DNA from 3 places in the Pseudobacteroides sp. genome. Region 3 is predicted to be linked to each of the others. Evidence: predicted binding sites of a transcription regulator. Region 3 holds the regulator's gene; each other region holds the start of a gene.
What was found. Region 3 encodes Rex, which represses fermentation and respiration genes when NADH is low (regulators of the CRP and FNR family bind a similar motif). Its sites were predicted from a motif close to ATTGTTAANNNNTTAACAAT; they were not measured.

Region 1 (10,757 bases), on a different contig from region 3:
AATACAAACAGTTTTAATATGATTACTCAAAGCTTTCGCAGTTGTATTCCACTTCTTTAATGTTGGTGAATTTAGCATAGCAATAATCACCTTCCGGGAAATTCCATACTGCTTCCCCATAACCGGGAAGCATAAGTCCGTTTATTTCTTTGTATTTCTTTATCGGTGTAGACCATTGGGTTTTTTTGCTGGGTGAACCATCAAGAGGAGTAAAGAATCTGTCTTGGCTGACAAAATTTATTAACTCACCTTTATCATTAAAGTAAAGCAATGCGGATATTTTACACCCCTCATTTTCAAAGGTAGCCTTTGCAGTCATTGAATCCACAGTTTCCCATTTTATCCTTTTGTCTATAAGAGCTGCTGGAGCAAAAAAGCACATGTCGTTAAAGAGTGTAGTGGTATCACCTATCCTCATTTCCTCACCTTTGGCATCTAGGACTGTAAAGAGACCCGCGGCTTTAATAAGCATCCCCGCTCCTTTCCGGGTATATGAATGAAGGCCAAACACAGGAATATGAAACATATTGACTTTCATGTAAAACAGTCTTGTCAGTTCATCATCAAAAAAGTTATACTGCATGCAGCTTATATCTGACCATTCTTCCTTATCGGGATTCATTTTCATTTGTCCTTCGGTAACAGCTCTAAAATTGTATACCTTTTCTTTACCTATAACACCAACATATTTAAGGTATTTTTGCACCGGTTCAGGCAGGTGCTTGATATCCGATTCCATAAGAATCTTATTTTCTATCTTTGAGGTGCGATCTAGAGCCCTTTCTGCTTCTCTTTTATAGGTTCTGGCAAGGCTTTGGGATTTATAGATAAGAAAAGGTATGCTTACAGCAATCAATATAATCAATGCCAATAATATATATTTTTTACTCATAAAAGTTATCTCCTTAATTAAAATCTAAAAAATATGGTTAAATTCGACTTGAATGTGAAGGCTCTTGGATATTTCTAAGAAGCATAACAAGGCAAATGCCTGTGATGACGGTGAATATGGGAAACATGACCATTAATAATAGGGGCATCTCCATTCCGTCTAAAACTTGAAAGACTGTAAGAATTGATATTAATAGATTCATAGATATGGACAGCGTAATGATAACTGAAGATAGGAGGTAGCCAAAAGACTTCCGCTTAAACACTAATATAGCTGATATAATTAATACAGGTACAATAAAGCCAAGATCTATAGCCTCATACCCTAACGAGCTATAATGGTCCAGGTCTATTGGAGGCTTACCGCTAACTAATGAATCTATAATACCGGGAAGCCATGTGGTCATTAGGCCGGCTGCTAATAACAGTTGATAGCCTCCAATAAACTTTATCGGCATTTTGGGCTTTATGTAAGAGCAAAATTTCTCTATATCAAATGACAGCATACATAGTATTAAGGCAAGGAAACTGGCTGACATCAGTATGGTATAAACGAGAAAAAGTTCATTGTACATCCTTAAAAAAGCGTAGGACATATAAGTGTATAAAAAATATCCCAGGGTGCCTGTGAGCAGAAGCCTTCCCCTTATGCTTCTTTTTAGGGCAAGAATTAGTGACATTATAAGAAGCGGAATAGCCAAGAACAATGTAATGGGATCATGGACCTTTAAGGATAATCTTTGATCAATAGATTCATATTGATACAATCCGCTGCCGCTTATTTTTATTGTTTCACCCCGGATACTCTTGAAGTTATATTCATTCATCTTTTCTCCGCTGTTGGTAATCATTCCCCAGATGCACGCGAGGATTGAAAGGGCGGTTATGACTATTACAAGAATGCTTATGTATTTACTGTATTTCATTTAAAACATCCTTTCTGACTTATAATGTTTGCATGAAAATATCAGCATATTATTTACCGTTCATAACCTGTACAAACCTATTGATATTTTCTTCTACAAGCATTGATACGTCTTTTTTCGGATCAATACCAGCAAGTTTGGGGTTACTTTTTGCGATTGTTTTTGTTACTATTTTTGTTAATGTTTTTTCAAAAAAGTTCATATCACTGAATATCATTTCTCCACCAAAGCTTTCCTTGACTGCGGCACTATTTAGAAGCTCTTCCGGAAATGCATTTTTAAGCTGTATTTCAGCAGAATCCATAAACATGCAGCATATGTATAGTCCAAGCTTTTTTTCTTTTAAGAAATTAATGTTTTCATTACAGAACTCACTTACCGCTTTCTGAATCCTTCCTGCATAAATTGAGCCTCCGATGATCACTTTATCGTATTTTGAAAGATCCGGCTTTGAAGCACTTTTTAAATCATGGAGTGAAACATCACCAGCAAGCCTTTCTTTCAGAATAGAAGCACACTTGCCTGTTGCACCGTGCTTAGTTGCATAAACAATTAATATACTCATTTTTCTACCTCCTGAATCAATATACCTGACTTTTCCATTTTTTCAATTTGATTATGAAGCTTGTTAAATCCTTTGTACATTGCTGCAAGTTCTTCCGTGTCAAAATCTTTAAATAGATCCTCTAAAAACTTATGGTCCTTATCCTCACGCTTTTCCCAGAAATCCTTGCATTTTTTAGTCAACTTAAGCCTGGTGGCCCGTGCATCCTGACCATCCTTTTCTATATTCAGAAAATCTTTTTCCTGAAGCTTGAGAGCCAGTTGCTTAACGTTTTGTCTGGAGCTTCCCATCAGCTGTGCAACCTCGCTAAGGGTTGGAGAGTTATCGCCGAACTGTGATGTTATAACTGTCAAAAACCATTGCTTTATAGTCATATCTTCCGATTGCAAATGCTGATCACCAATCACCTGAAGCTTGTTTGCCAGAAGAAACATACTGCCGAAAATAAACTTTTGCATATCAAGAGCATCCATACTAAAAGATATCCTTTCCGTTAAATACGTAATGTATTACCTTATATAAGTAATATATTACGTATCTGCGTTTTTGTCAATAGGCATTTGAATTATTTTAGCAATAGCACAAAATGGTATTTTATGATAGGATAATTAGAGATTATTTTTTCAACACATCTAAAAGTGCTTGATTTAATCAATAAACTTAAATATACTGTAAGAGGTGCTTCATGCAGCTTCTAATATAGCTTTTGAGGTAATATAAATTAAAAAAACATTACTTAAGTATGTGATTTTCAACATAAATAATGAGAGGATGAGTTAGATATGAAACCTGCTGTTAAACCACAAAACCCCAATTTCTCTTCAGGTCCTTGTTCAAAGTATCCTGGATTCAAGCTTGATGTATTGAAGGATGCCCTTTTAGGAAGGTCTCACAGGTGTGGAATTGCAAAAGAAAGATTAAATTATGCCGTTAAGAAGACAAGGGAAATACTTGGAGTACCTGAGAATTATATTATTGGTCTTGTTCCGGGCTCCGATACCGGTGCTATAGAAATGGCTATGTGGAACCTTTTAGGTCCAAGAGGCGTTGATGTAATTAATTTCGAGTCTTTTGGTAAAACATGGGCCAATGATGTTAAGAACCAGCTTAAAATTGAAAATATGCAGTCCATTTCTGCAGATTATGGGTATTTACCGGATCTGTCCAAAGTCAACTTTGATAATGATGTTGTTATGACATGGAATGGAACAACTAGCGGAGTTAAAATACCAAATGGTGACTGGATTCCGGATGACAGAAAAGGATTGACGATTGTCGATGCAACCTCAGCTGTTTTCGCAATGGAAATTCCATGGAGCAAGGTGGATGTTCTAACTTACTCCTGGCAAAAGGTCTTAGGAGGAGAAGGTGCTCACGGCATGCTGATCATGTCCCCTCGTGCCGTTGAACGTATTGAATCATATATGCCGCCATGGCCAATGCCTAAAATACTCCAATTGAGAAAGAAAGATAAGCTCATGATGGATGTGTTTGAAGGCTCTCCAATAAATACTCCATCCATGCTATGCGTTGAAGATTATATTAAAGCATTGGAATGGGCAGAATCAATAGGCGGACTTAAAGGTTTGATCCAAAAAAGCAATGAAAATCTTAATGAAATAGAAAAATTTGTTGAGACCCATGATTGGATAGATTTCCTTCCGGTCAGCAAGGAGATCCGCTCCAATACATCAGTTTGCTTGAAAATAAAGCTTGATCAGGATCAGTTAAATGCCCTTGTTAAGTTATTGGATAAAGAAGGTGCTGCATATGACTGCAAATCCTACAAGGATGCACCTGCAGGCCTAAGATTCTGGTGCGGTGCTACAGTGAATAAGGAAGATGTGGCTTGCATGCTCCAATGGCTTGAATGGGCATATGGTGAAGTAGCAAAAGCTTAATGAGATTTATAGATATAAAAGGGCCACCCAAAAAAGGTGGTCCTTTTGTTACTATTAACCGTTGTATGCCTTGATGTAAATGTCCTCCAACTCTTTTACAAGAGGCATTCTTGGGTTTGCAGTAGTACACTGATCTTCAAAAGCACGGTCCGCCAGCTCTGAAACCTTGGCCATAAATTTTTTCTTATCCACTTTGCATTCTGCAATTGTCATTGGAATATCAATTTTTCTCATTAAGTCACGTACTGCTTTAACCAGGCTCTTTACGCCTTCTTCTGTAGTTGATGCGGGTAATCCCAAAAACCTTGCTATTTCTGCATACTTTTTATCGGCTATAAATGTTTCGTACTTAGGAAATGAAACAAACTTTGTAGGCTTTTGAGCGTTATATTCTATAACATAAGGGAGTAGTACTGCATTTGCTCTACCGTGAGGAACATGGAATTCTCCTCCTAGCTTGTGTGCAAGGCTGTGATTGATTCCAAGGAAGGCATTTGTAAATGCCATTCCGGCTATGCATGATGCATTATGCATTTTCTCACGGGCCAGGCTGTTGCTGCCGTCTTTGTAAGCTAAAGGCAAATACTCAAAGACTAATTGAATCGCCTTCATTGCAAGACCATCGGTGAAATCAGATGCCATTATTGAAACATAGGATTCAATAGCGTGTGTTAGGACATCCATGCCGGTATCTGCTGTGATTGAAGCAGGAACGGTCATTACAAACTCAGGGTCTATTATAGCAACATCAGGTGTTAACTCATAATCCGCTAAAGGATATTTTATATTATTGTCTTTGTCTGTAATAACAGCGAAGGATGTAACTTCAGAACCAGTACCCGATGTTGTAGGTATAGCAACCATTTTGGTTTTGCTGCCCAAATTCGGATAAGTGAATACCCTCTTTCTGATATCCATAAACTTAAGCTTCAGTACATTAAAGTCCAGCTCCGGATGTTCATAATAAAGCCACATTCCCTTTGCGGCGTCTATTGCCGAGCCGCCTCCTAAAGCTATTATTACATCAGGCTTGAAATTGTCCATTGCCTCCTTGCCTTTCAAAACGGTCTCAATTGAAGGGTCAGGCTCAACGTTTGAAAAGATCTCGCTGTGAACATAATTCTGTCGTTTTCTCAAGTAATAAAGAACCTTATCAACATAACCCAGCTTAACCATATATGGATCGGTAACAATAAAGGCTCTGGTAATGTCAGGCATATCTTTTAAGTACTGTGTAGAGCCATATTCAAAATAAATTTTGCCGGGGATTTTAAACCATTGCATATTAATCCTTCTCCTTGCTACGCGTTTTTTGTTGATGAGGTTTACAGCGGATACGTTTGCAGTTGTGGAATTCTTCCCATATGAACCGCAGCCTAATGTAAGGGACGGTATATTTGTATTGTAAATATCACCTATTGCACCATGGGTAGATGGTGAATTTATTATAAGTCTTCCAGCTTTTATCCTCTTTGAGAAAAGGTCAATTATTTTCTGATCTTCGGAGTGAATTACCGCAGAGTGACCAAGGCCACCGAATTCAACCATTTCTTCAGCTTTCTTTATACCATCCTCAAAGTTATCTGCCACATAGTAGGCAAGTATGGGGCTGAGCTTCTCTCTTGACAGGGGATACTCAGGGCCGACCCCTTCCAGTCTTGCAATAAGTATTTTCGTTTCTTCAGGTACAGATAAGCCCGCCATTTTTGCAATGTTAAATGCAGACTGGCCTACAACCGCCGGATTCATGGCACATTTTTTCTCGTCTATAGCCAGCTTTGAAAGCTTTATAATTTCATCTTCATTTAGAAAATAACACTTGTTATCCTGCATGAACTTTTCAAATTCTGTAGAAACCTCCCTGTCAACAATAACAGCCTGCTCGGAAGCACAAATCATACCATTATCAAAGGTTTTGGATAGAATGAGATCTGTTGCGGCTCTTTTAACGTTTGCACTCTTTTCAATGTAGCAGGGCACGTTACCAGGACCGACTCCAAGGGCAGGTTTTCCGGTGCTGTATGCAGCCTGGACCATTCCTGCTCCACCAGTTGCAAGTATGAGAGAAATTCCTGGATGGTTCATAAGAAGGTTGGTTGCTTCTATGGAGGGTTCTTCAATCCATTGAATGCAATTTTCCGGAGCTCCCGCATCAACGGCAGCATCTCTAACAATCCTTGCAGCTTCTCTGCTGCATTTTTGTGCTGATGGGTGGAATGCAAATATTATGGGGTTTCTTGTTTTTAATGCTATGATAGCTTTGAACATAGTGGTTGATGTTGGGTTGGTAACCGGTGTTACGCCGGCAACAATACCCACAGGCTCAGCAACTTCTACGTAATCCTCATACTCATTTTCATTAACTATTCCAACAGTTTTTTCATTTTTTATGCTGTTATAGATGTACTCTGTAGAAAAGAGGTTTTTAATAATTTTATCTTCATATACTCCTCTTTTAGTTTCTTCAATGGCCATTTTGGCCAGGATCATATGCTTTTCGATTCCTGCTACTGCCATTTCCTTTACAATGGTGTCTATCTGTTCCTGGTTCATGTCCATCATTGCGTTCAATGATTCCTCAGCATTCGAAACAAGTATATCAATGGTTTGCTTTATATTTTGGTTTTCATTGTTTTTTACCTTTTCCATATGGTTTTCCTCCTTTTATGTTTGAACATGTTTTTTTAAATCTGCAATTTATATTAAAAAGTGCTGCTATTTCTACACTTCTTATTTTCGGGGTTTGAAATCTAGGATTTACTCAATTGTGTTAAATATTTAACACAATTGAGTAAGGTTAACCCTTCATTGTTGCTGCAATGTAATCATTCTATTATATTGAAAGATACATTATTTGCGGTATCAAACGAAAAAGTGACAACTGTTATTTGATATTGGATAATTATTTTAAACTAGTGTTAATTATTTAACAATTACAGGTGCAATAAAATGTAGTATTATTTAGTTTAAATTGTTAACTGAAAATATTATCTCTTGTTGAGTTAACCTTATATTTAAATTATAATTGATGTAACCACATAAATAAAATGCATATTAAACATAGGGGGTATAAATACAGATTATATGATGATAAATACTGAGTTATATAAAACTTTTTATATAGTTGCTAAAGAAGGGAGTATCACAAAGGCATCGGAGATTTTGTTCATTACTCAGCCTGCTGTTAGTCGTGCAATTCAGCAGCTTGAGGAGAAAAGCGGGTGTTCACTTTTCTTTAGAACACCTAAGGGTGTTAAGCTTACTAAAGAGGGACAGGTTCTGTATAAATATATAGAACAGGCATTTAACTTTATATACCTAGGTGAGAAAAAATTAGAAGAAATAAAGACCTTAGAACAAGGAGAATTCACAATAGGAGTTGGCGATACGGTATGCAAGCATTATCTTATTCCCCATCTAAAGGAGTTTAACCGTACCTACCCGGGGGTCAGGATTCATATAGTAAATCATACCACGCCGGTAATAATAGACATGCTTAAAAAGGGCAAGATAGATTTAGGAATAGCGAACCTTCCTATAGATGAGGCTGAGTATAAGGAATTGATTGTTCATAATATAATGGAGATACAGGATTGCTTTGTGGTTGGAGAAAAGTTCAAAAAGCTTTCCCAAGGACCGGTATCTATCTCTGATTTGGTGAAGTTTCCCATGCTTCTTTTGGAAAAAGAGAGCAATTCAAGGATATATATAGAAAAATACCTTGCTAAAAACAATATTGTAATTCGGCCTGAAATAGAGCTGGGGAATTTTGAGCTGCTGGTCCGATTTGCAATGATAGATTTTGGTGTGGCTTGTGTAATCAAAAATTTTGTTACTTATGAGCTGGATAGGAACTTTTTATATGAAATTACATTAAAGGAGCAAATTCCACCAAGAAATTTAGGAGTGGTGTATCTAAATTCCATACCTTTATCAGCTGCTGCAGGGAAATTCCTATCGTTCTTGAGCCCTTAATGCTATTAGTACATTTATATGTTTGTAAAACAGTACCGCTATACTAAAGCAGCATAAGTGTCAATAACATAGCGGCAAGGATATTTTAGGCGGTAATATCTTCTGCCTTTAATGAGTTAAGGTATCTAATAACCCCGTTTAAACAGGGCAGCTTTAGTGAAGAGGCACTATCACCCGGATTTTTTATGTCGGAATAAATGCTTTTGCCGGGCACAAGCTCTTTTAGAAGCCTCCTTAAAGATATTGATTAGGCAGGACTGACCGGATAGTTTAACTATAAAGAAGTTTCCTAGCTTTTGGTTTTTATAGAGCTCTAAAAGGTGTTTTCTGGTTATTTCATATATGTCACTGCTTATGAGGATCTCTATATCATTTACATTAAGCACAATGTCAGGGATAGCTGTTGTGCTTGTAAAGCTTCCGTTTTGAATAATTGAAAGGCTCCGATTTTGGAGGTCAATTTTACTGCGGATAACAGTCGAATTATTGAAGAATTTTATTTTTATGTTCTCTGCTGATTTCCCAAAGAAAGTAAAAGTTGCTCTGAACCTCCTGATAGTCTACAAAAAGCTTGTTTTCATAATCCTTATATCTTGTTGGAATAATTCTTTCTGCGTCTTCATAGCATTTATCCAGCTTATGATAAAAGTTAGAAATGCCATTTTTACATGAAGATATGTCTGTAGTTCCACCGCCGCAATCCAGTACTAGTGCAGTATGCTCCTGACCCATTGTGATAGTGCCCTTTTCAATACTTTCGGCAATGGTACTGTAAAGTACAGCTGTAGATTCATCTATAGATCTCTTTGTTACAATATTGTATTCGGGTAAGTTTATAGGAGTGAAAATATGCAGATTTTTAAATTTGCATTTAAATTGACTTTCAGCGGTATCAATAATATGCTTTAGAAAGGCTTTTCTGATTTCGATTAATTGTAGTTGTGTTTCCATAAACATCATACAATTGTTCTTCCTTCGTATAGCCATTGATCCACCTTTTTATTCCATGAAAGCAGCTGGCACTCATAGTATAATCCTTTTCAATCAGGTTTCTGGCATCATGTCCGAATGCATACTTAATATCATCAGGATCAGAACAATCACATATATAAACTATTGAAGGAAGCATAATTGATTCTGAATACGCTGTATTCACAGAATTTGTAAGTTTTACATAATTAATTTCATCAAGTTTAATTTTTGGGTTTAAAATATCGTTTGTATCAGGTGTATTTACATAATTGCTTTTTAAAAAGCCTCCTGCTGCACTATTTGAAGTTCCGAAATCGATAACTAGAACGGTATCTGTCATTTCAAACTTTGTTTTATCATTAATTTCATTAGTTGTGATGTTTTTTGACCTTCTGAAAAATAAGTGTGTTTTAATTTTCCTATATATTTATCCTGTGCTAAGCCAGCTGGAAAAAGAAGGACTTATAAGTTTGAATGACAGAAATGATGGGGTTAAGAGAAAGATATATGAAATTACCGATAAAGGCAGAAAGGAATTCTGCGAGTGGCTTATGCAGCCTTTTGAGCCTCAACCGCCCCGCTCTGAGCTGCTTTTAAAGCTGTCCTTTGGAAATTATATACCTAAGGAAAATGTAATTGAAATGATGAAAGATGTTAAAAAGCGTCATGAAGATAAACTAAAAGAATATAAGCAATTGGAGGAATCTTTTTTAAATGATGTAAATACCAAAAAACATCCTCAGTACGCTTACTGGTTAGCCCCGCTGCGTTATGGAATTTTAGCATCGGAAGCGGCACTTAAATGGTGTGAAGAGACTATAGAAAATATAATATAAACTACAATAAACAAATAGGGAGGTCAATATGGCAAAGGTGCTGTTTATAAATGGAAATGTTCATGGCCACATAAATCCCACGCTGCCGGTGGTTAAAGAATTGGTAAAAGCGGGGGAGGAGGTTTGGTATTTTTCTACAAAGGAATTTAAGGAGAAGATTGAGGCTGCCGGTGCTCGATTTGTAGACTATGGAAGCCGGATGTATGAGCTTTTCCAAGCCTTTAAACCCAGTGGCAATCATCCTTTCTATACACTTATAGAATTTATGTTGGAAATGGATAGGTTGGCAATTTCTCTGATCACAGAAAATGCTGCGGGTGAAGATTATAACTACATAATACATGATTCTATGTTTGGAGGAGGAAGTGTGTTGGCAAAATTGCTGAATATTCCTGCAATATGTTCCTGTACTTCCTTTGCCATGAACAGGCTTCCCATGCCGCCTCATATGTTCGAGCCAGGCTACAATCCTCAGTTGGATAATTTGTATGGAAAGGTAAAAGAGGCATCTAAGGAATGTGGTACTCAAAAGCTTGACATCATGGATATTTTCTTCAAAAAGGAAAGATTGAACATTGTTTATACATCAAAAATGTTTCAGCCTGAATCGGAGAGCTTTGATGACAGCTTCAGGTTTGTTGGACCGTCCATAGCTGAAAGGGAAGAGTGCTTGGACTTCAAAATAGATAAA
Region 2 (10,757 bases), on a different contig from region 3:
TTACATATTTGAATGCACCACTTACCTTTTCCAGGAGGAAGTAGAGGCTTCTTAGTCCCATTATTGCAAAAATGTTAGAAGTGTAGACTATAAATGTATCCCGAGTGATAGAAAAGATCGCTGGAATCGAGTCTATAGCAAATATTATATCCGACCCTTCCACCAACACAAGGATGGCAAACAGCGGGGTTGCATAAAGCACTTTATTTTTTCTGACAAAAAATCTATCCCCTTCAAGTTTGTCGGTAAATGGAACAAACTTGCCCATAAATTTTAGAAGCTTAGAGTTCTTGTGATCCTTTTCTTTTTCTTTCTTTAGAAGTATTTTTAAACCTGTAAACAAAAGAATAAGACCAAATATATACAATATCCAATTGAACTTATTTACTACTGCAACACCAAGCACTACAAATATCAATCTCAGAATAATTGCACCTGCAATGCCATAATTTAAAACCCTTCTTTGGTATTCCGGCCCAATGCCAAAGCTGGAAAATATAATGAGGAATAAAAACAGGTTATCCAATGATAAGCTCTGTTCAATTATATATCCTCCAAAAAACTCCATGGCCTTTTGTGAACCGGAATAAAAGTATATCCCAACATTAAACGACAAAGCCAAACCTACCCAGAACAAAACCCAAAACAACGCTTTTTTTGTAGACATCAAAAACCCTCTCCTTACATATTATCTATATGAAATCATAAATTATTAAATACTCTTCATATTGTCGTAAAAATTATATCGAGCCTATACTCATTTTTGTGCAGCAGCTCTTTTATTCCTCAACATCCTTACAAGCCATGTTACAATACCTGGTATAATGCTTATTCCTATTACCGCTATTATGACCAGAAAAAAATTTCTCTTTACCATTGGGATTTTGCCGAAAAAGTAACCCATAAACACATTTATGGCTACCCAGGCAATACTGCCAATAATGTTGTAGGAAAGATACTTTTTATAAGGCATGTTTCCCATACCAGCTGCAAAAGGTGCTACAGTTCTGACTAAAGGCAGAAACTTTGCTATTATTACAGTCTTTCCGCCGTGCCTTTCATAAAAAGCATGTGACTCATCCAAGTGTTTTCTGTTTAACAACCAGGCGTTTTGCTTTTTAAAAATTTTGGGTCCAAAATATTTTCCAAAGTTATAATTTACTGTATCCCCAAAAATAGCTGCCAGCATAAGTGAAATTGTTACCACCCATATATTCATAGTTCCCGATGCCGAAAGTGTACCTACTACAAAAAGCAGTGATTCCCCTGGAAGAAAAGGTGCTAAAAAAAGCCCTGTCTGGCAGAATACAATTAAAAATAAAAACAAATAAGTCAATGATCCGAATTTGTGAATCATATCAATTATCTGTGTATCCAGGTTGGATAAAAAACTAATAGACTGCAATACTATTCCCATTAACCCCTCCGATTCAAAGCTACCTGGATAATAAGCCATTAATGACTTATTATCCAGCCTTATAATCTCTTAGACACTAAAAAAGACTTATAACATAACCTTGTATACAGATTATGTTAAAAGTCTCGTTAACCATTCAGGTAAATAAGCCAGATGCAAATATTATTGACTATACCAACAAACTAATATAAGCACCACGATGTTGACTTAGAACTTTATAACTACTCCCTTTTAACAATATCATTGTATTATAATAACTGCATAAATGTCAATAAAATTGTCAGCAAATCATTCTAAAATCACATTTAGCATATTGTCTTCAATAGAATAAATAAGCGGTGCCACTTTTATTCCAGTGTATTTTTGAGACAATCTTTTGGATTCATTCAATACAAATTCTAACTCATTATCAATTTCAAATAACGGAGCATAATTCACAAAGTGCTCTTCAGCCCTCTGCCTGCTCCAGTTTGCATTTTGACACAAGCCTTCAATAAACTGCTCCCTTTTTGAAACCAGGTTTACCATCCCGCAATTGTCATGAGCAATCAACGCAATATGCTTGACTCCACCAATAGCAATAGCATAGGATACTTTGAATTCCGAATACCTTAAGTTGGCACCGCCTGTTCTTATAATATAAGCAAAATTTTCCGGTATACGCAGTTGTTTTCTATTATCCATACACATCCCAACAAGGAGTTGAGCTGAGGTGTATGATTTAAATTCTGCACCCAGGTTTTGATATGATATCAACTCCCAGATAGGTGTATTATAATAAAAAGAAGGTATTTGTTTTTCTTCTGTCACCTTAATAAGTTGCACTTTATCGCCTCTCTACTTTCACTTATTAACACTCTTCAATCTGCAATAAAAGTTATAAATCTATTTACATTTGTCTGTCGCAAGTCCCGCTAATATATATTACATCCTTATAGGAATAAGTTCAAGATATTCTTCCAATTTACCATCATTCAAGCAGCACATGATGATATCCTTCCCAAGCGGATTGAGATCTGGAGTTAAAAACTTTTCCAGTTCTTTTTTAAAGAAGGATGCGAGCATTTTAGCACCTTCATCATAACCGCTATTACCTACTTCAGGCTGAAGGTTGGGCTGAAGGAAGCCTTTTGCCAGGAATGTACCATCCACCTTCAGTGTCTCCAATGAATATCCCATAAGGGAGCACCTTGATTCAACTAGCTGATCAGCCCTGAACTTTGCTGTCCCTCGTCTGGCAAGATATTCCCTTGCAACCCATTGAGGCATAAAGCCCACCTTATAAGCACCTATATGCTGATTGGGTATCAATATATACCTTGTCGCTGATGCTGATATAATCTGGTCAAGCAAAAGATTTGCCTGATCAACCATCTTTCCGGTTGCAAATGGCCAGTACGATCCTACACCTTCACTGCTCATACCTTCTGAATCAGTAATGCTTGGATTGTCATGCCCCCTTGGAGCAACCAACCTCCACAACCACGCAAGGCTTGGTGGGAGGATATGAAACACTCCCATTATACCATAAGACGGCTTTTCTTTTGTGCATGGAGGAGTTCTTACCCCAAAGCTTCTTACATCAATTTCAACCGATTCATCCACGATATCGGGTATAAATCGTCTTGGCATGATTACTCTTGGGTTTGGACATGGCTTTCCAGGTTCATCCATTGTATGCTCCCATATCAGGCATGTAGATCCCGGCATGCCTTGCAGGTTTAAAAAGATAAGGGGCTCTTTTGGATGTATGCACAATTTCTCATAGTGAGGATCAGTTCCATATTTACTTATATGATTTATTCTAAGAAACCATCCTGTCTCTGCATCTTTGACAACAAGCTTCCTGCTGTCATTCTGTATTGCAGGATGACAAAGTGCCATATCATCGGTAACAGGCTGCAGCTGACATGTTTCTTTCAATTCCAGATATGTTTTTTCCTTTGTAACGGTGTTTTGTGCAAGTATAATTCTCCCGTCCAGTTCTTTATGAATTTGTTCGAGCATCTCGCTTTTACCGCCGCCGCTTGCCCCTTCATGCATTATAGTTATTATATTCTCATAAGGAGTAATAACTTTAACAGTAGATGCATGAACAGTGACCCATCCTTCAAGCTCCCCAATATGGAGCAGTACGCCATATATACCCTTTTTCGCACTGGGCCCTGGATACAAGTTATATGAAAATAGTTCGTGCATATCGTCAAGCCTGTTATGGACCACTACCTGCTTACCCTCAAAGTGAGTATGTCTGTAAGGAGGAGCCAGATATATAACTGCTTTCGGCTTAAACCCATAAGGTATTTGATCTCTTGGAATAAAGCCTTGCAGATCGGCCAGTCCTGCAGCAAAGAAACCTGCATTTGCCGGTGCAACCAACAGTGCCGGGTACCCGAACTCAGTACCACCTGCCATAAAAGGCATAATTATAAGCTCCTGGCCTCCAAGCCAGTCAAATGTCAAGCATCGAAGTGGCAAAAAGTCCTCACCGAATATATCCCTGTATCTGGGTTTGTCTGTTTGTCCGCTGTCGGCAACTACCATACAGTCAGGATCTCTCCTTCTCATGTACATATCCATATAGTTTACAGCAGCACCGTTTTTGCATTTTACAACAGTAGCTTCAACTATTTTACCCTGTCCCGGAACATCATATGAGACCTCATAGGTCATATTTCCCTCGTCACCTGTGGCAAGAGCCAGCAAGTGGCTTCTATTTTCAGGAATAATAGCATTGACACCACTTTGGATTATTTTTTCCAATTCATATGGCAAAACAATTCTCTCTAAAAATTTATTATTCATATAAAACTCCTCCTCAAAATTTCATTGTTAATTTTAAAACATCAAAAAAGCCAATACTTAAAAACCTGAATCATCAGGTAATAAATATTGGCCTACACTACAACAAGTACTCTGTACCCTTTGTCTGGTCAACCAGTGTATATTTTATTTTACTTCCGGGAACTCATTTTCCAAGGTAAGTACCATTACCTTCTCGCCTGTCTTTGTACTAACATCGGAATGCATGCTGACAATCTCTGAATTAACAATATCCTTTATAAGATCTTTTAGATGACTGCTTGCGTTTTCAAACAAAGCTGTCCGCATATCCTTAATAAGCTTTATACCCTGGTTGTTTTCAGCAAGCTTTTGCTCAGATTGACTAAGAAAACCATCAATAAATATCAGAATATGATTTTTAATAATTGTAGTCTTAATGTCCTTAGGGCCGCGACCCATATATTCCTTCTCAAACTTACTTACTGCATCGCTTATCTGTGCTTCAATTTGACCCCTTGTGAATTTAGGTGTACCGAATTTCAATTGCACCATCCTCGCTATAGCTCAATTATACTAAAGCTAATTCTTTAGATATAATAGCAATTTGACTTAATACAATAATACATTAGAACTGGAGATATGTCAAATGGTTATTTGAATATTTTATCGCATTTTCTTGCATATTTTATTTATTATACTGCATGACGCCAGATGATTATTACCTTTTTTGCAAGTTTATGTGGTCCATATTGCATTTTATTTCTTTGGTATATTGATTCAAATTAAGCATAAATACCATATCAGCCTTATATAAAAAGGAGCAAACTTACAGCCATAACCATCATACCAGCTACAAGACCATATATGGAAAGATGGGCTTCCCCATATTCCCTTGCAGTTGGCAAAAGTTCATCCAATGAAATAAATACCATTATACCTGCCACTGAAGCAAATAACACCCCAAAAACCACATCATTGAAAAACTTGAAAAGTATCAGATATCCTATAATTGCACCTACAGGCTCCGATAGCCCCGAAAGAAATGAAAGCTTAAATGCCTTTTTCTTGTCATCTGTGGCATAGTAAATGGGTATAGCTACTGCAATTCCCTCAGGCACATTATGGATTGCTATTGCAACAGCAATTGCTATACCAAGGGAAGGATCCTTGATAGCTGATGTAAATGTTGCAAGGCCTTCGGGAAAGTTGTGAATTGCTATTGCAAGGGCAGTAAACGTTCCCATCCTCATAAGCTTTCCGCGATCCACACTTGATTTGCTTTTATTTATATCTTCTACCCTCCTGGTCTCATGAGGATTTTCTACAGAAGGAACAAACTTGTCAATGGCTGCTATTAGGAATATTCCTCCAAAAAACGCACCAACTGTAGCCCAAGATCCGGCAGTCACTCCCAAGGATTCCACCAAAGAAACTTTTGCCTTAAAAAATATTTCTATCATTGATACGTATATCATTACTCCTGCTGAAAAACCAAGAGCAACGGAAAGGAATTTTGTATTGGTTTTTTTGGTAAAAAATGCAAGCACGCTTCCTATACCTGTTGATAATCCTGCAAATAGCGTCAATCCAAATGCCACTATAATATTATGTATATCCATAAACTCACTCTCCTGATGAATACTGCTTTAATGATCCCCTAACTAAATACCCAGAATTATATAAAATATAACAATCAAATCTATTTATACAAGCTTATAATCCGCTACTTTTGTATATACTCTTTTATTGGCGATTTGCTCACTCTTAAACAAATGTAGATTTCTCACATCTACAGTACTAAAATCAAGCTCCCCAATTGATTTGCGTATCTCCTCAAAACTACATTCGAAAACAATATCCTGACCAATGGTAACATGAGGTTTATAGCTTCTTTTTTCAGGTACAAAGCCTATAGTTTCCATTGCTCTATCTATATCCATATGCAAGGCTCCCAGTTCCTTAATATCTCCGCCGAGCCCCAGCCATAAAACACGGATTAAATCTCTTCCGTTAAAAATCCCCATGTCCTTTATGATAAGTCTAAATGGCTTTAAGTTATTACAAATTTGATTCATAGCACTATCTATTTGTGCTTGCTGGCTTAAGCTTATATCATCTAAAAACTTCAACGTCAGGTGAAAGTTATCGATATGTTTCCACCTACCGCGTACTGCATACTGTCTTAGCCTTTGCTGAAGCTCATATATTTTATTTCTCTGGTCCTTATCAAAATCAATCCCAATAAATGCTCTCATCTCCATCTCCCATACAATAGATGCCTAATCAATTACTATTATTGCTATTATTACTATTATATCAAAATACTATTACAGTTCAGAATTTTTCATGTAAAATACACCGCAATTTACAAGACATAAATAAAAACGATTAATACGCCGTCCTTTGACAACCTATTAACCGCTTTTATATCTAAATGACTTTAATTATGTTTGAAATTACTCCTGAAGTCTTTTTTCTAAAGCTTCAAGCTGTGCACTTAACTCCTTAGGCAACTTCGCACCGTATTTAGCATAGTGATCTTTAATGGAAGCCACTTCTTTAAGCCACTCATCCTTGTTAACCTTGAGAAGTTCAGCCATATCTTCTTCACTTACCTTGAGTCCTTCAGTGTCAATTGCATCAGTTGTAGGCATATAACCGATAGCAGTCTTAACTGCTTTACCTTCGCCTGATACTCTCTCACAAACCCACTTCAACACACGGCTATTCTCACCAAATCCAGGCCACAACCATTTTCCGTCAGAATCCTTACGGAACCAGTTAACATAGAACAATTTTGGAAGTTTGTCAGCAGATGACTTTGTTCCAATATTGAGCCAGTGTTGTAAATAGTCACATACATGGTATCCCATGAATGGAAGCATCGCAAATGGGTCACGACGAACCTGGCCGATATTGTCAGATATAGCTGCAGCAGTTATTTCTGAACCCATTATTGAACCCATGAATACACCATGGTTCCAGTCAAAGCTTTCATGAACCAATGGAATAGTACTTGGACGACGTCCACCTACCAATATTGCTGAAATAGGCACTCCTGCAGGATCTTCCCACTCAGGAGCTATAACAGGACACTGGCTTGCAGGTGCTGTAAAACGTGCATTAGCATGTGCAGCTACCTCTTTTGAATCTGGAGTCCAGTCATTTCCTTTCCAATCTATAAGGTGTCCAGGTGCATCATAACCTATACCTTCCCACCAAACATCACCATCATCAGTTAATCCCACATTCGTAAAGATGGTGTTCTTTTCTATACTATACATTGCATTTGGATTTGAATCCATGGAAGTTCCCGGAGCAACACCGAAGAAACCTGCTTCAGGATTTATTGCATACAAACGACCATCAGAACCGAATTTCATCCATGCTATATCGTCACCGATAGTTTCAACTTTCCAACCAGGAATAGTTGGTATGAGCATTGCCAGGTTTGTCTTTCCGCAAGCACTTGGGAAAGCTCCTGCAACATATTTTTTATTTCCTTTTGGATCAGTTATGCGCAAGATAAGCATATGCTCAGCGAGCCAGCCTTCATCACGAGCCTGAACTGATGCAATACGAAGTGCAAAACATTTTTTACCCAATAAAGCATTTCCGCCGTAACCTGAACCATATGACCAGATTGTTCTTTCTTCTGGGAAATGACTTATGTATTTCTGTTCAATTGGAGCACATGGCCATGATGAATCCTTTTGCCCTTCAGCTAAAGGAGCACCTATTGAGTGTACGCATTTTACAAAGTCTTCATCTCCAAGAACATCAAGAACTGCTTTCCCTATACGAGTCATGATACGCATATTCACAACAACATATGGGCTGTCTGAAAGTTCAACACCAATTTTAGAAATAGGTGAACCTATAGGTCCCATTGAGAAAGGAATAACATACATTGTTCTTCCCTTCATACATCCCTTGTATAAGCCTCTCATTGTTGCCTTGAGTTCTTCGGGATCAACCCAGTTGTTTGTAGGTCCAGCGTCTTCCTTATTTTTTGATGCTATATAAGTCCTGTCTTCTACACGAGCGACATCGGAAGGATGGCTGCGGAAAAGATAACATCCAGGACGCTTTTCAGGATTTAATGGAGTTGCCATTCCGCAATCAACCATTTCCTTTAATAAACGATCATTTTCTTCCTGTGAACCATCGCACCAATAAATTTTGTCCGGCTGACACATATCAGCTATTTCTTTTACCCAATCAAGCAATTTTTTATTAGTTGTCATTCAGAATCTCCTCTCAAAATAATTGTTTGATAATTTTCTAACAATTAAAATTAAATTTTTATACATTGATATACCTACTTTTCAGTGGTTATCCTATGTGCTTTAATAAATTTTAATACAATCCTAACACAAAAATATGAAATTTTCAATAAATAATTATGCAAAATCCATTGAATTTCTTAATTTTAACAAACACAAGGTATTCTATGCAACTTTGTGCCAATAGTTCCAAACAATACCTTGTGAAATAAAGTTCATAATTACAATTTACATTTCCGCATTTTTACTTATTGTCCTCCAACCCCTCTCCGACCTCGAAAGCTACCCTGATTCTGGAAACTGAAGCAAATCATTGCCACGGAAGGCTGCCTGGATTGGTCAGACGGGCCCTGTACCATTCCTAAGCTACCTGCAGCTATCAGCACGCCTCCGTTTAATAAAAATGAGCTTAAATTTTATCTCTAGTTGGTACCTTGCTTCACTTTTGCCGCAAAACTATAAAATTTTAGGCTTAAATGTGTTATAATAATCAACAATATTAAATAGAGAGGTACTGATATTATGAATCCCGTATTTCAACATCCTTGGGATTTGAGCGAACCTGAGGCATTAGTTCTTCAGCAGGAACTAGCTAAGAAAGTAATAATGGAGGATGATTTGGATGATATCAAATACATAGCCGGAGTTGATGTTGCCTATGATGACAAAAACGATCTTCAAATTGCTGCTGTAGCTGTTTTAGATTCTAAGACGCTGGATATCGTGGAGGTATCAGTAGTTGAAGATGTTTCACATTTTCCATATATACCTGGCTTATTTTCCTTTAGAGAACTTCCTTCCCTTGCCAAAGCTTTTGGAAAACTCAAAACCACTCCGAATCTTGTGGTTTGTGACTGTCAAGGAATAGCACACCCAAGAAGGTTTGGACTTGCATGTCATTTGGGCATATTATTTGATGTACCAACTATAGGGTGCGGGAAAACAAGGCTTCATGGGCAATCGGAAGAGCCTGGATTAAAAAGGGGTGACACTGCACCCCTTATAGATAATAAAGAAATTATCGGTAATGTTTTAAGAACTCAAGATAATGTTCGGCCTGTCTATGTATCGGTTGGACATAGGATATCCCTTAAGACCGCCTGCGATTGGATCATCAGGTTATCTCCTAACTATCGTCTGCCTGAAACCACAAGGCATGCCGATCATGCTGTCCGCATAGCTTTAAAGGAAGAATAGTTGTCGTTTCACCCAAATTTCCTCTTGATGACTAACTCCTTTAAATACATACTGAATCCTACTATTGGAGCAAAACATTGTCTATATGAACTCTTGTATGCTTTTTATATGAGCTAAATAAGTACATCTTGTTCATCAATTGAAATTTCATTATTTGTAAAAATAATAGCAATTCCATGTTCTTGTTCCCAAGCACAATCACATAAATAACCATACTGTCCTTTTCTAGTAAAGTAAATGGTCCTCACCTTTATAAGTTTTATAATTAAATCCCGATTAATATGATCCTTGTCTATCTTTTCCGGTATTTCTATCATTTCTGAAATGCTTTCATAATTATTTAAATAATACTCTAGTAACTTATCTGGTATGTCTTGCTCTAACTGACTAAACCTATTTTGAAATTCAAGGAATGCTTTTCTTTGAATTTCCAATATCTCCTGTCCTTCATATGCCTGAGCAACTATCCTTACATCTAATTGTCTTCCTAAAATAGTATATTTCTCTATTCTGACCCAAGATGAATCATACTCCATTTTGCCAAAAGCTTCATCGATTATTTCACTCATAACCATTCCTCCAAAATAATTTCTTGCTTCTTTTCTGATATACCTCCCGAATGAGACATATTATTGTGGACTGCAGAGGGCACTTTATCCATTGTTTTGCAATCTCTTCTTTCATGCCATGTATAACCGTTTTCTTTTCTCCAGTCGTAAACAGCTTCGGGAGAACAGTTTCTCTTCTTTGCTTCAGCTTCATCTGCCTTTGTAAAATTCTTATCACGATCCTGAGAAAAACCTTCTATACCAACAGTCCCTCTTGACAGTATTGAAAAATCTGGTTCTCCTTCTCTATATTCAATACCGTCAATTCCATAAGTGGCAAGTATCTGTCCCCATGTTTTATTATGTGGATTGGCTTTACCAGGAATTTTATCACTATTTGGTACCCATTTTGAATTTCCTATAGCGTTTGTCCAATAGCCCTCAGATTTTGGAATATACTTACATTTAGATGTGGCTATTAAATCAGCAACTAATGCTGCCAAATCTTCTTCTGGCAAACTATCA
Region 3 (10,757 bases):
AGCCGGAACCTCAATTCCTACATTTGCACCATCAACCTTTATTGTGCTTGCACCGACAACTATTTCAACGGTCATGTCTTTTTTTCCATACACTTCACTGTATACAGATTTTGTTACAGTTACGGTTTTTGTGTCTGCATTCCATGTAACATTTGCCTTTAAGCCGTTAGATATAGCTCTTATAGGAACCAGAGTTCTTCCGAATTTAATAACCGGTGGTGCATCTGTTTCAATCTCTTCGCCATTAATGAATATCATTGTATTGCCCTTGTTGTGCTTCTTTTTGAAGGATTGAAGGTCTTTTAAAAGTTTTTTCATGCTTTCAAGGTTTTTGGATGCTTTTTTGATCTCATCCTTTAAGAATTTTTCAGTTTCTTCAATACTTTTAATATCTGATTTGTCTTTCTTTTCGTCTTTTTTCTTTATTTCTGTATGCTTGCTATTTCCTTTTTCATTGTCTTTGACCGAGTGTTCAATTTTTTTCTGGTTCTTGCTGTTGCCTTTGTCATTTCCTTTTGCGTATGTAAGGATTCCACTCGTCAATACAAGTGTTACAGATAATAAAATACATAAAACTTTTCTCATAAAAAACTCCTCCTGTGTTTGTTGTTATTGTTCTTGCTATATACATTCGAAGATTGTATATAACATTTTGGGGTAGGTGAAAAAAATAATGCCGAATATAAATTATCTTTATATATTTCGGCATCTTATGCGTATTATATCTATATGTTTTTCCAAAATTATTTCGGACGATTGTTTGTTCCATTCTTTTGATCAGTATTATTGGTCTTGGATTTATCCTTCAAATTTTCATTATCAATTTCATCATTATTGTTTTTTGGTGAATTAGTACTATCTTTCTTGTTTTTGTCTGCCAAATCTATACTTTTTTTATTCTTATCGTTTTCATATTTGTTAGATTTGTCGGTAGCTTGTTTTGGATTGGTTTCAAGCTTGGTCTTGCTGCCATTGTCCTTGCTCAAATTGCTCTTGCCCCAATCTTTTTTATCTTTATCTTTATCCTTATTTTTATTGCTATCCAGATTTTTAACTTTCTCCCTATCGTTGCCTTTAACCTTATCCTTATCTTTTGAGGGTAAGGGCGTGAATGTATTTTTAGGTGTTGAGCCTGATTTAGGGGAATTGACTCTCTCTGAATTTTTCCTGTTTTCTTTTGTATTATTATTATTATTATTATTATTATTATTATTATTAGACTTACCGGGATTATTAGTCTTACCAGGTTTCTGGTGTTTGGTGTTTTCCCTGATTGATTTTAAAATTTCTTTAACAGGCTTGTTTTTAAGGTCATCGGTTTTTAAATCTGGTTTAAGCTCTATAAGCTTCTGAACCAGCTTAAGCTTTCCGGGAGATATACCTTGCTTAATGGCTTCGCTTCGATTCTTTTCAGTTGCCTCATCAACTACAACTTCAGAACTGATTTTTTCCGATTTAAACTTTTTTTCTACTGTCACTGTAACCTTTTCCTGCAGTTTTTTGTTTTTGCTGTCACTGGAGCTCGTAACTGTCAGCATTATAGCATTGGTAGTTTCATTCTTGAGATAACCGTTTTTAACCGCACTTCCAATTACTTGCTCAACTCCCTGATCAAGTGTTTTATTTTTTATGGATAATTCATCTGCGATTTTTTGTGCATCTACATTTAAAGCCGTGACATCAATAACCCTATCAAAAATATTTGCTGTTATCTGGAGGCTTGGATTAATGTCAATATTTATGTAACTGTGAGGATTGTTGTAAAGGAATAACCCCAGACCTACAACCAGAAGAAGTAAAGCTGCAGAAGCTGCACTTGCCATTAATCTGAAGCTAACAAATATCCTTGGCGGTAACTCAGCTTCACAGCCGACAGTATATTTGCCGTTATTTTTTAATTTAATAAAAGTACCTTCTTTTGTCATTGCTACTGCATATTTTCCTTCAATATCGACTATGAGTGCCTTCATTTTACCACCTCCAAATTTATGTAATCTTTCACATATTGATAATCACCGGTTAATATTATTATAACGGCTAATATATATTTTCGTGACCTTTCAATGGTTTTTCGGGGTATCTTCGTATTTTTTTCTATCTCAGCTATTGGAAGAAGTTTTTTCTTTTTGATGTGGTCCAATAGCTCGGGGTGCTTTATGAGATATTGAATAATATCTTTATATGTTTTGCGTGTCTTCTCGGACTTGGGAGATGCACTTGTCAATTCTAAAAATGAAATATCCCATGACAAAAGCTCCTTCTTCAATTCTTGCAATTCCAAACGTCTGTATTCACTGATTCTATCTTGGGAATACTTGCCCAGGGCCTCTCCTGCACTTAAGTCCTGCTCATTGTCCTCATCGTCATTCATATAAGCATTAATTGAGACAATTTTATTGTGCTTGCTTTCTTTTCTGAAGTAATCAATCAGCCTTCGCTTGATAACGTTTTGTGAAAATGAAAGAAAATTACCTTTAGAAATATCAAATGACTTAATGGCTTCAACAAAAGCTAAAAGTGCAATGCTCAGCTCATCATCCTCTCCATATCGTACATATCGGCCTGTTGCCTTCTCAACACATGATGCTATAAACGGCTTATATTCCTCAACGAGCTTATTAATTTCGTTATCAAAGTTTTTAATTCTCTGAACTCTTTCGTTAAGCGAGTTATCATTCATATTAATTCTCCTGACGAGGAATTTTTAGATATGCTATTTGACATAGAAATTATAACACTACTGTTTTAATTATACAAACCCAATCTCTGAAAATTCAATTTTGGGTTTTATATGTCAAGGAAAATATGATAATACACCACAATTTCTCACGACAATGACCAAGGTTGCAAAATCACAAGAGATTTTGTTCAAATAAAATGAATATGACAAACAGTATGCCGAATATTTTTATACTGAAAATACATTTACAGGTGGTAAATATATGATAGTAATAATGAAAAGAAACAATATCTTGCTCATTGGAATGATATTTGTGCTTGCAATTGCTTTATACACCCTAAACCCGGGGCGTGGGAAGGCATCTCCGGCAAACTCCAATAACACACAAAAGACAGTTCTTCTTGATGCGGGACACGGAGGTGAGGACCCCGGGGCAGTAAGCGACTATAGCCAAATAAAGGAGAAGGATATTAACCTCAATATTGTATTTGAAATTAAAAGGCTTCTGGAAGCAGAAAATTATAAGGTTATTCTTACCAGAGAAGAAGATAAGCTTCAATACCAGGAAGATACAACAAACATAGTTCAAAAAAGAAAGCAGGATCTTTTAAGAAGAAAGAAAATGATGGATGAGGCAGGTGCTGATATTGTAGTAAGTATTCATTTAAATAAATTTCCTCAAACAAAGTATTTCGGTGCCCAGACATTTTTTCCGCCAGATATGCCCCAAAGCCAGAAACTGGCCATGAGCATACAGAAGTCCATTAGAGAAAATCTCGACCCATCAAACAAGAGAGAAGCTCTGGTCAAAAAGGAACCAATAATTATATTGAAGGATTGTAAAACTACATCGGTAGTTGTTGAGTGTGGCTTCCTTTCAAATCAGGAAGAGGAGCAGAAGCTCCAAACTAAGGAGTACCAGGATAAAACTGCCTTTGCTGTGAAAGAGGGTATAAAAGCTTATTTTGCAAAAAACTAACTTGTATTTGATTAGAAAACCTTATTTATTCAATAAATATCCATTTGTTCAGGAGCCGCAAAAGACACACCTTATGCGGCTTTTAATGCTGTGGTGCTAAACGATATGAAAAATAAATAACAACATAATACAATTTTAAACAAGATAGTCTATTTTGAATAAAAAAATATTATTTTATAATTGAATAAGGATATATTATTTTTTTATTAAATTATGATATTTGGAAGTGCAAAATAATAATATCCTATTCTAACATAATTTTTTCTTGCGAGTGTGACCTGTTAATTCAGAAATGGTTAATTTTAGGTTGCTTTAATATTCATTTCACGAGAAAGGAGGGACAACCTTAAATCTAAAAGGTTAATCTAATACTACACAAATCAGTTAATATTATTAATTAGGAGGGAAGTACAAGTGTTAAAAAAGACAAAAAAGTATGTATCAATTACATTATGTACGTTCATGACAGTTAGTGCTTTGGCTACTTCATTTGCGGCTGCACCGAAGGTAGGGACCACATACAAAGATGCGTTCATGGATCTGCATGAAAAGATCAACAATCCAGCAAACGGATATTTCAGTCAGGAAGGTATTCCTTACCACTCAATCGAAACCATGATGGTTGAAGCTCCTGACTATGGACATGAGACTTCATCAGAAACTGCCAGCTACTATGTTTGGGTAGAAGCTATGTACGGTAAGCTTTCAGGCGACTGGACAATGTACAACAAGGCTTGGGATGTTACTGAAAAGTATTATATTCCTTCAGATACCGATCAACCAAACTTAAAGGATTATGACCCGAGCAAGTGTGCTTCATTTGTACCTGGTGGTGCTTTACCTGAAGATTATCCAGGACAGTTGAACCTCAATGCTCCTACTGGTAAGGATGCATTGCATGCACAGCTCAAATCTGCATACGGAAAAGACAGCATGTATCTTATGCATTGGATTTTCGACGTAGACAACTGGTACAAATACGGTAACAAAGGTGACGGAACAAGCAGAATGTCCCAGATAAACACTTACCAGAGAGGTGAGCAGGAATCATGTTGGGAAACAGTTCCATTCCCATGCTGGGAGACATATAAATGGGGTAATACTTCAAAGGGTGGTTTCGGATCACTGTTCGTAGCACAGGATACATACGCACAGCAATGGCGTTATTCTGTTGCGGGTGATGCTGATGCTCGTTCAGTACAAGCTGCTTACTGGGCTGTTAAATGGGCAAAAGAGCAAGGCAAATCAAGCCAGATCACTACTCAAAATGCAAGAGCTGCTAAAATGGGTGACTACTTAAGATATGTAATGTATGACAAATACATGAAGCCTATTGCTAAGAATACCAGCATAACCAGTACTGCCGGAGACGGTACAAACTCAATGCACTACCTCATTTCATGGTACACTGCATGGGGTGCTCCTACAACTTCTCAAGGTTGGGCATGGAAAGAAGGAAGCAGTGCGAGCCATCAGGGATATCAGAATCCTATGACTGCATACGCTTTATCAACAGTATCCGAGTTAAAGCCAAAGTCTTCAAATGGTGCTTCAGACTGGGCAAAGAGTTTGGACAGACAGCTAGAACTCTTACAGTGGTTACAGTCAGCTGAAGGTGCTATAGCCGGCGGATGTAACAACTCATGGAATGACAAGTATGATCCATATCCAGCAGGTATCTCGACATTCTATGAAATGGCATATGACTGGCAGCCAGTATGGCACGATCCGCCAAGTAACAGATGGTACGGTTTCCAGGCTTGGGGTCTGCAGCGTACGGCTGAGTACTACTATGAAACTGGTGATGAAAGAGCATACAAGATAATGAAGAAATGGGTTGATTGGGTAAAACCAAACATAAGGGTTACTGGTCCAGGCGAATTTGAAATTCCTTCAGATATTGAATGGGAAGGTCAGCCAGATACATGGACTGGTACATACACAGGAAATCCAAATCTCCATGCTACAATTACTTCATATGGTTCTGACATAGGTATTGCTGGTTCAACAGCTAACTTGCTTGCTTTTTACGCAGCAGGTACCAAGAAGCACCATACATATGACCAGGAAGCACATGATATAGCTAAGAAACTTCTTGACAGCGTAATATTGGGATGTCAGGATAATATTGGATATACCAAGGAAGAGCAAAGAGGAGACTACTCACGTTTCTTTGACCAGGTTGTTTATATCCCACAAGGATGGACTGGTAAGAATGCACAGGGTGCAGAACTCAAAAACGGTATGAAGTTCATAGATATGCGTCCGGCATATAGGCAGGATGCAAACTGGAGTAACTTGGAAACCTCATACAAAGCAGGTGTTGGTCCTAAGTTCAAATATCACCGTTACTGGCACCAGGTTGATATAGCTATGGCTATGGGTTCATTTGCAATGCTGTTCCCAGATGATAAAGTTACTGATGTTGGCGGTACTACTTCACCAACTCCAACTGGTTCAGGATTAAAAGGTGATGTAAACGGCGATAAAGTTGTTAACATGGCTGATGCTATAGTTATAGCTGGAGCTTTTGGTAAAACTTCTAATGATGCAGGCTTCAAAGCTAATGCTGACTTAAATAATGACGGAGTTATAAACATGGCAGACGTTATAATCGTTGCTAACAACTTCGGTAAAACAGCACAATAATTTGAGTTAATAATTAAATAGCATAATTGACCTAGGTCAATTATGCTATTTTTTATGTCTGGAAAAAGCTACAGAAGCTATTATAAAAAATTGAGTAGATTACATGCCTGCATTATTAGGCAAAAACAAAGCCAGGCGATATGGCCACTACAGACCTATATGCTTGGCTGCTGTTTATCTGCTAGATTTGCCATCTGCTATTATTACTAGGTGCTTTAGCAGTAAATCAATCTTTACAATCCCAGCTCTGTTGAAATGCTTTCCCACTCACTGTAAAGCTCTTCAAGCAGATTATTAAGGCTTGTTTGCTCACTGAGAAGCTCGGTTAACTTGGAGTGGTCCGATGCTATATTTTCATCGAACATTTCCTCCTCAATAACTTTTAGCCTGTTTTCAGTCTCAGCAATCTTATTCTCAATATCGGAATATCTTTTTTCCAGCTTTCTGACCCTGGCTCTCTCTTCTTTTTCTGCTATATAATCAAGTTTTGACTGGGATACCTGAGCCTGATTGGATGCATCCTCAGTTGTCTTTTTAAGCCTGTTTTTATAATCTATAAAAAAGTCATAATTACCTTCACAGTCTAGTAGAGAGCAGCCATCCAGGTCCAAAATCCTTGAAGCAAGCTTGTTTATAAAATACCTGTCATGGGATATGGAAAGGATTGTACCCTCATAATTCATCAATGCTTCCTCAAGGACTTCTCTTGAATTTATATCAAGGTGGTTTGTCGGCTCATCTAAAATGAGGAAGTTGGATGTTGACAATATTAGCTTGGCTAATGCAACCCTGCTTTTCTCACCTCCGCTTAATGCAGAGATGGGCTTTAAAACATCTTCTCCCTTAAAAAGAAATGATGATAGTAATGTCCTGATTTGAGCCAGTGTAAGGTCGTTATTTGATTCAATCAGTTCCTCCAAAATTGTCTTGCTTTCATCAAGGTCCTGGAGCTCTTGATCATAATAACCTACTTTTACCTTGTGTCCGAACTCTACCATACCCCCATCAGCCGGAAGCTTTGATACAAGAATCTTTACTAAAGTTGACTTTCCGCATCCGTTGGGACCTAGCAAAAATACCCGTTCATTCTTTCGAAGTTTAAAGCTGATATCAGAAAAAAGCTTTTTTCCAGGGTAGGACTTGGACAAATTTTCAACAAACATGACATCGTTTCCGCTAATTATGCTTTTTCTGAATTTAATATTAATTTTTCCGGGCAGATCTGTGGGCTTTTCGATTTTTTCCATGCGATCTATAGCCTTTTGCCTGCTTTCAGCGGCTATTATATTTCTTTCCCTGTTCCACTGCTTTTGTTGGGCGATAAAGGCTTCCATTTTTTCGATTTCACGCTGCTGATTTTCATAGTGCCGCTGCTGTATTTCCCTGTCAATTTCCTTTTGCTTTATATATTGTGTATAATTTCCGTTATATAACTTTGCGGAGTTGTTTTCAAGCTCCAGGGTCTTAGTGGTAACAGAATCAAGAAAATATCTATCATGGGAAACAATGAGAACCGTTTTTTTCATATTTTTAAGAAAGCCTTCAAGCCACATTATTGCCTCAATATCAAGATGGTTTGTAGGCTCATCCAGCAGCATGATATCAGGCTCCGAAAGCAGTAATTTGGCCAAGGCAAGCCTGGTTTTCTGACCCCCACTTAAAATATGAATCTTTGCATCAAATTGTTCCTCGCTAAATCCAAGTCCCTTAAGAACTCCCTTAACTCTGCTTCTATACTCATATCCTCCTTTAAGAGAATACTCATCCGAGATCCTTGCATATTCCTTCACTAGAATATCCAGCTCTTCTCCCGGTGCTTTGCTACTTATTGCTTTCTCAAGATATTTAAGACGTACCTCTTTATTTATGAGCTCTTCATAAACTGAAAGCATCTCATCAAAAATATTATTATCAGTATCAAGTCCTGTATTTTGATGCAGGAACCCAATTTTGTAGTTTTTGGATATATTTATAGTGCCGCTGTCGTACTGCAGCTCGCCGTTAATTATATTAAGAAGGGTTGATTTACCTGCACCATTGACCCCTACTATTCCCACTTTATCTCCATCCTGCACACTAAAGGAAATGTTTTTTAATACCGTATTTATGCCGTAAGAGTGGCATATATCGTTACAATTTAATATTATCATATTGACACCCTGTTTCTATTAGTTTGATATTTTGATAAATTAAACATCATTCTGCTAGTAAGATTACGGACCTTAAAATGTCCCATATTGAATTGTACCAAAATTCACTCCCGACAGCAATTTACTTTTTTAAACTTGTCTATATTAAAAGTACAAGCCAACCACCATCATCTGCTGCCAACAATATTGACAAAAAAATAACAAAGAGATATAATCATATTAAGATGAGGTTAAATTCCAATATTTATTAAAACTTTGGGGTGTAAAGATGAACTTAAAGAAAAAAGTTTCTCTTGCAGTTGTGAAACGATTACCGCGATATTACAGGTATTTGGCGGATTTGTTAAAAATGGATATAAAGAGGATTTCTTCGCAGGAGTTAAGCAGCAGGATGGGTATAACTGCATCTCAAATAAGGCAGGATCTTAATTGCTTTGGAGGATTTGGTCAACAGGGCTATGGTTATAATGTAGAGTATCTGTTTAATGAGATCGGAAATATTCTTGGGATGAGTAACAACTATAATGCTATTATTATCGGAGCAGGTAATATGGGGCAGGCACTTGCCAACTATACCAATTTTGAAAAGAGAGGTTTCAAGATAGTTGGTATTTTTGATGTAGATGCCAGTCTGGTTGGTACAGAAATAAGAGGTATACTTATAAGACATTTGGATGATTTGGAAAGCTTTGTTGAAAAGAACTATGTTGATGTCGCAATGCTGGCAGTACCCTTCGAGCAGACGCCAATTGTTGCTGAAAGAGTAGCGAAGCTGGGGGTTAAAGGGCTTTGGAACTTCTCTCCAATGGATCTTAAGCTGCCCTATGATGTTATTATAGAGAATGTTCACTTGAGTGACGGGCTCATGGTGTTGGGATACAAGCTTAATGAGAAGTATGAATTCAATAGGGTTGCCGGCAATAAGAGTGATGACTGGGATTGTTAGTTAAGTATATTTTAGGTTGCTAAAAATTATATTTATTTGAACTTATATCATTAATTATTGATTATAAAGGACTATTATAAAGTAAAAAGTAGCCAGTTGATAATAAATCTTACTTATGAATTATTTCAACTGGTTACTTTTTTATGCTTTTCAAGTTATATTCTTAACGACTGGTTAGATCTATCTTAGTAGTGTATTTAGCGTAAGCTCAATAATTTCTAGCATAGATTATAGATCACTTTGATTGAGGAGAGTCTAGATGAATAAAATAAAAAATACATACGCAAAAATATTATTACGGTTGCTTATTGTAAATTAAAATTATGTCACTTTATAGAAAGTAATATTGAGATGATTGACAAAGGGTTACATGGGTGTTATAATTAAAATGTAACCAATGAGTTATGAATTCGATAAATGTGATACTTTAACGTTGCGGAGATTGAGTAAATACAGTACATAAACCGCCAAAGTTTATGCTAGGAAAAGTAGAATGATGGTTTAAAAAGAGAGTTACTTTCAAGAACCATTAGTCCCTAAAACTGTGAAAATTATGTAGAAAAATATATTGACAAAATATACTTTAATTGATAAAATTCTTACAAAACAACAAGAACATTTACATAAAAGGTAATTGATAGTATCGTAATAGCTTTCTATTATAGAAAGTTCAATTCAAATTACTATAAAAATTTTTTTAAGAGCTTTCAAGTATTGGCTCAAGGTCATCCCTAAAAGATTATAATAATAGGTTTTTGTCTATTAATGGATGAAAGGTACACTTTAGATTCTTTTATAGTTCAAGAATGAAAGATTTGATAAAGCGTTTTAAATATTGTAACTCGATATTGTTATCAAAGTTCAAAATGGAAAACTTACTTCCGTATGTGAATTAATATTTCTCATTAATAATTTTATAGCTTTATTTTAAAAATTATGAAACAAAGCAGTATGGGTTTATATACCCTCAGTTTTGATTTGTGTGCTTTCGTTTGTATTTATGTTTGCAAAAATTTCAATTCTTAGTGATTTTCCGTGTATAGTTAACAATGCTCATGAAAACCACTAAATAAATAGATATAAGTTTACGAAAAACACAATTAATTATAGGAGGTGAAGATGTGTCTTGATAAGAGAGCCGCCCAAAATAAACAGCAATTGTAAATATTGGTAGATTGAATGTTGTTAATAAAATTATATTATGGAGGTTAATATGGCAAAAAAATTAGAGTAAGTCCCGAATTTCGTAGAAATTGAAGGTGGCAGTCCAGACGGTAGTTTGATAAACTATTGTTTGGGAAAACAAAAAATGAAAGGAGCTGCCACATATGAAATTATATCAGATCGGGTCAA

Region 1: adhE (bifunctional acetaldehyde-CoA/alcohol dehydrogenase) is a predicted target of Rex. The motif match lies at 7,198-7,217, and genes of this name have one in related genera.
Region 2: VIO64_RS14695 (phosphoenolpyruvate carboxykinase (GTP)) is a predicted target of Rex. The motif match lies at 8,474-8,493, and genes of this name have one in related genera.

The regions. Positions count from the first base shown of each region.
Region 1 covers NZ_DATCTU010000115.1:36,610-47,366, reverse strand. Annotated here, with positions in the region: gene VIO64_RS19025 (DUF6544 family protein) at 23-892, opposite strand; gene VIO64_RS19020 (hypothetical protein) at 930-1,817, opposite strand; gene VIO64_RS19015 (flavodoxin domain-containing protein) at 1,867-2,382, opposite strand; gene VIO64_RS19010 (MarR family transcriptional regulator) at 2,379-2,840, opposite strand; gene VIO64_RS19005 (phosphoserine transaminase) at 3,165-4,283, shown strand; gene adhE (bifunctional acetaldehyde-CoA/alcohol dehydrogenase) at 4,338-6,932, opposite strand; gene VIO64_RS18995 (LysR family transcriptional regulator) at 7,368-8,258, shown strand; gene VIO64_RS18990 (hypothetical protein) at 8,742-9,218, opposite strand; gene VIO64_RS18985 (hypothetical protein) at 9,151-9,570, opposite strand; gene VIO64_RS18980 (PadR family transcriptional regulator) at 9,608-10,066, shown strand; gene VIO64_RS18975 (macrolide family glycosyltransferase) at 10,095-10,757, shown strand, end outside.
Region 2 covers NZ_DATCTU010000094.1:34,388-45,144, forward strand. Annotated here, with positions in the region: gene VIO64_RS14660 (TerC/Alx family metal homeostasis membrane protein) at 1-667, opposite strand, end outside; gene VIO64_RS14665 (VTT domain-containing protein) at 758-1,417, opposite strand; gene VIO64_RS14670 (carbonic anhydrase) at 1,706-2,242, opposite strand; gene VIO64_RS14675 (DUF4914 family protein) at 2,342-4,222, opposite strand; gene VIO64_RS14680 (DUF2294 domain-containing protein) at 4,367-4,744, opposite strand; gene zupT (zinc transporter ZupT) at 5,008-5,820, opposite strand; gene thpR (RNA 2',3'-cyclic phosphodiesterase) at 5,905-6,456, opposite strand; gene VIO64_RS14695 (phosphoenolpyruvate carboxykinase (GTP)) at 6,658-8,448, opposite strand; gene nfi (deoxyribonuclease V) at 9,010-9,684, shown strand; gene VIO64_RS14705 (DUF6985 domain-containing protein) at 9,798-10,253, opposite strand; gene VIO64_RS14710 (HNH endonuclease) at 10,250-10,757, opposite strand, start outside.
Region 3 covers NZ_DATCTU010000133.1:16-10,772, reverse strand. Annotated here, with positions in the region: gene VIO64_RS22675 (copper amine oxidase N-terminal domain-containing protein) at 1-585, opposite strand, end outside; gene VIO64_RS22670 (anti-sigma factor domain-containing protein) at 744-1,970, opposite strand; gene sigI (RNA polymerase sigma factor SigI) at 1,967-2,680, opposite strand; gene VIO64_RS22660 (N-acetylmuramoyl-L-alanine amidase) at 2,943-3,659, shown strand; gene VIO64_RS22655 (glycoside hydrolase family 48 protein) at 4,074-6,308, shown strand; gene VIO64_RS22650 (ABC-F family ATP-binding cassette domain-containing protein) at 6,542-8,458, opposite strand; gene VIO64_RS22645 (redox-sensing transcriptional repressor Rex) at 8,727-9,404, shown strand.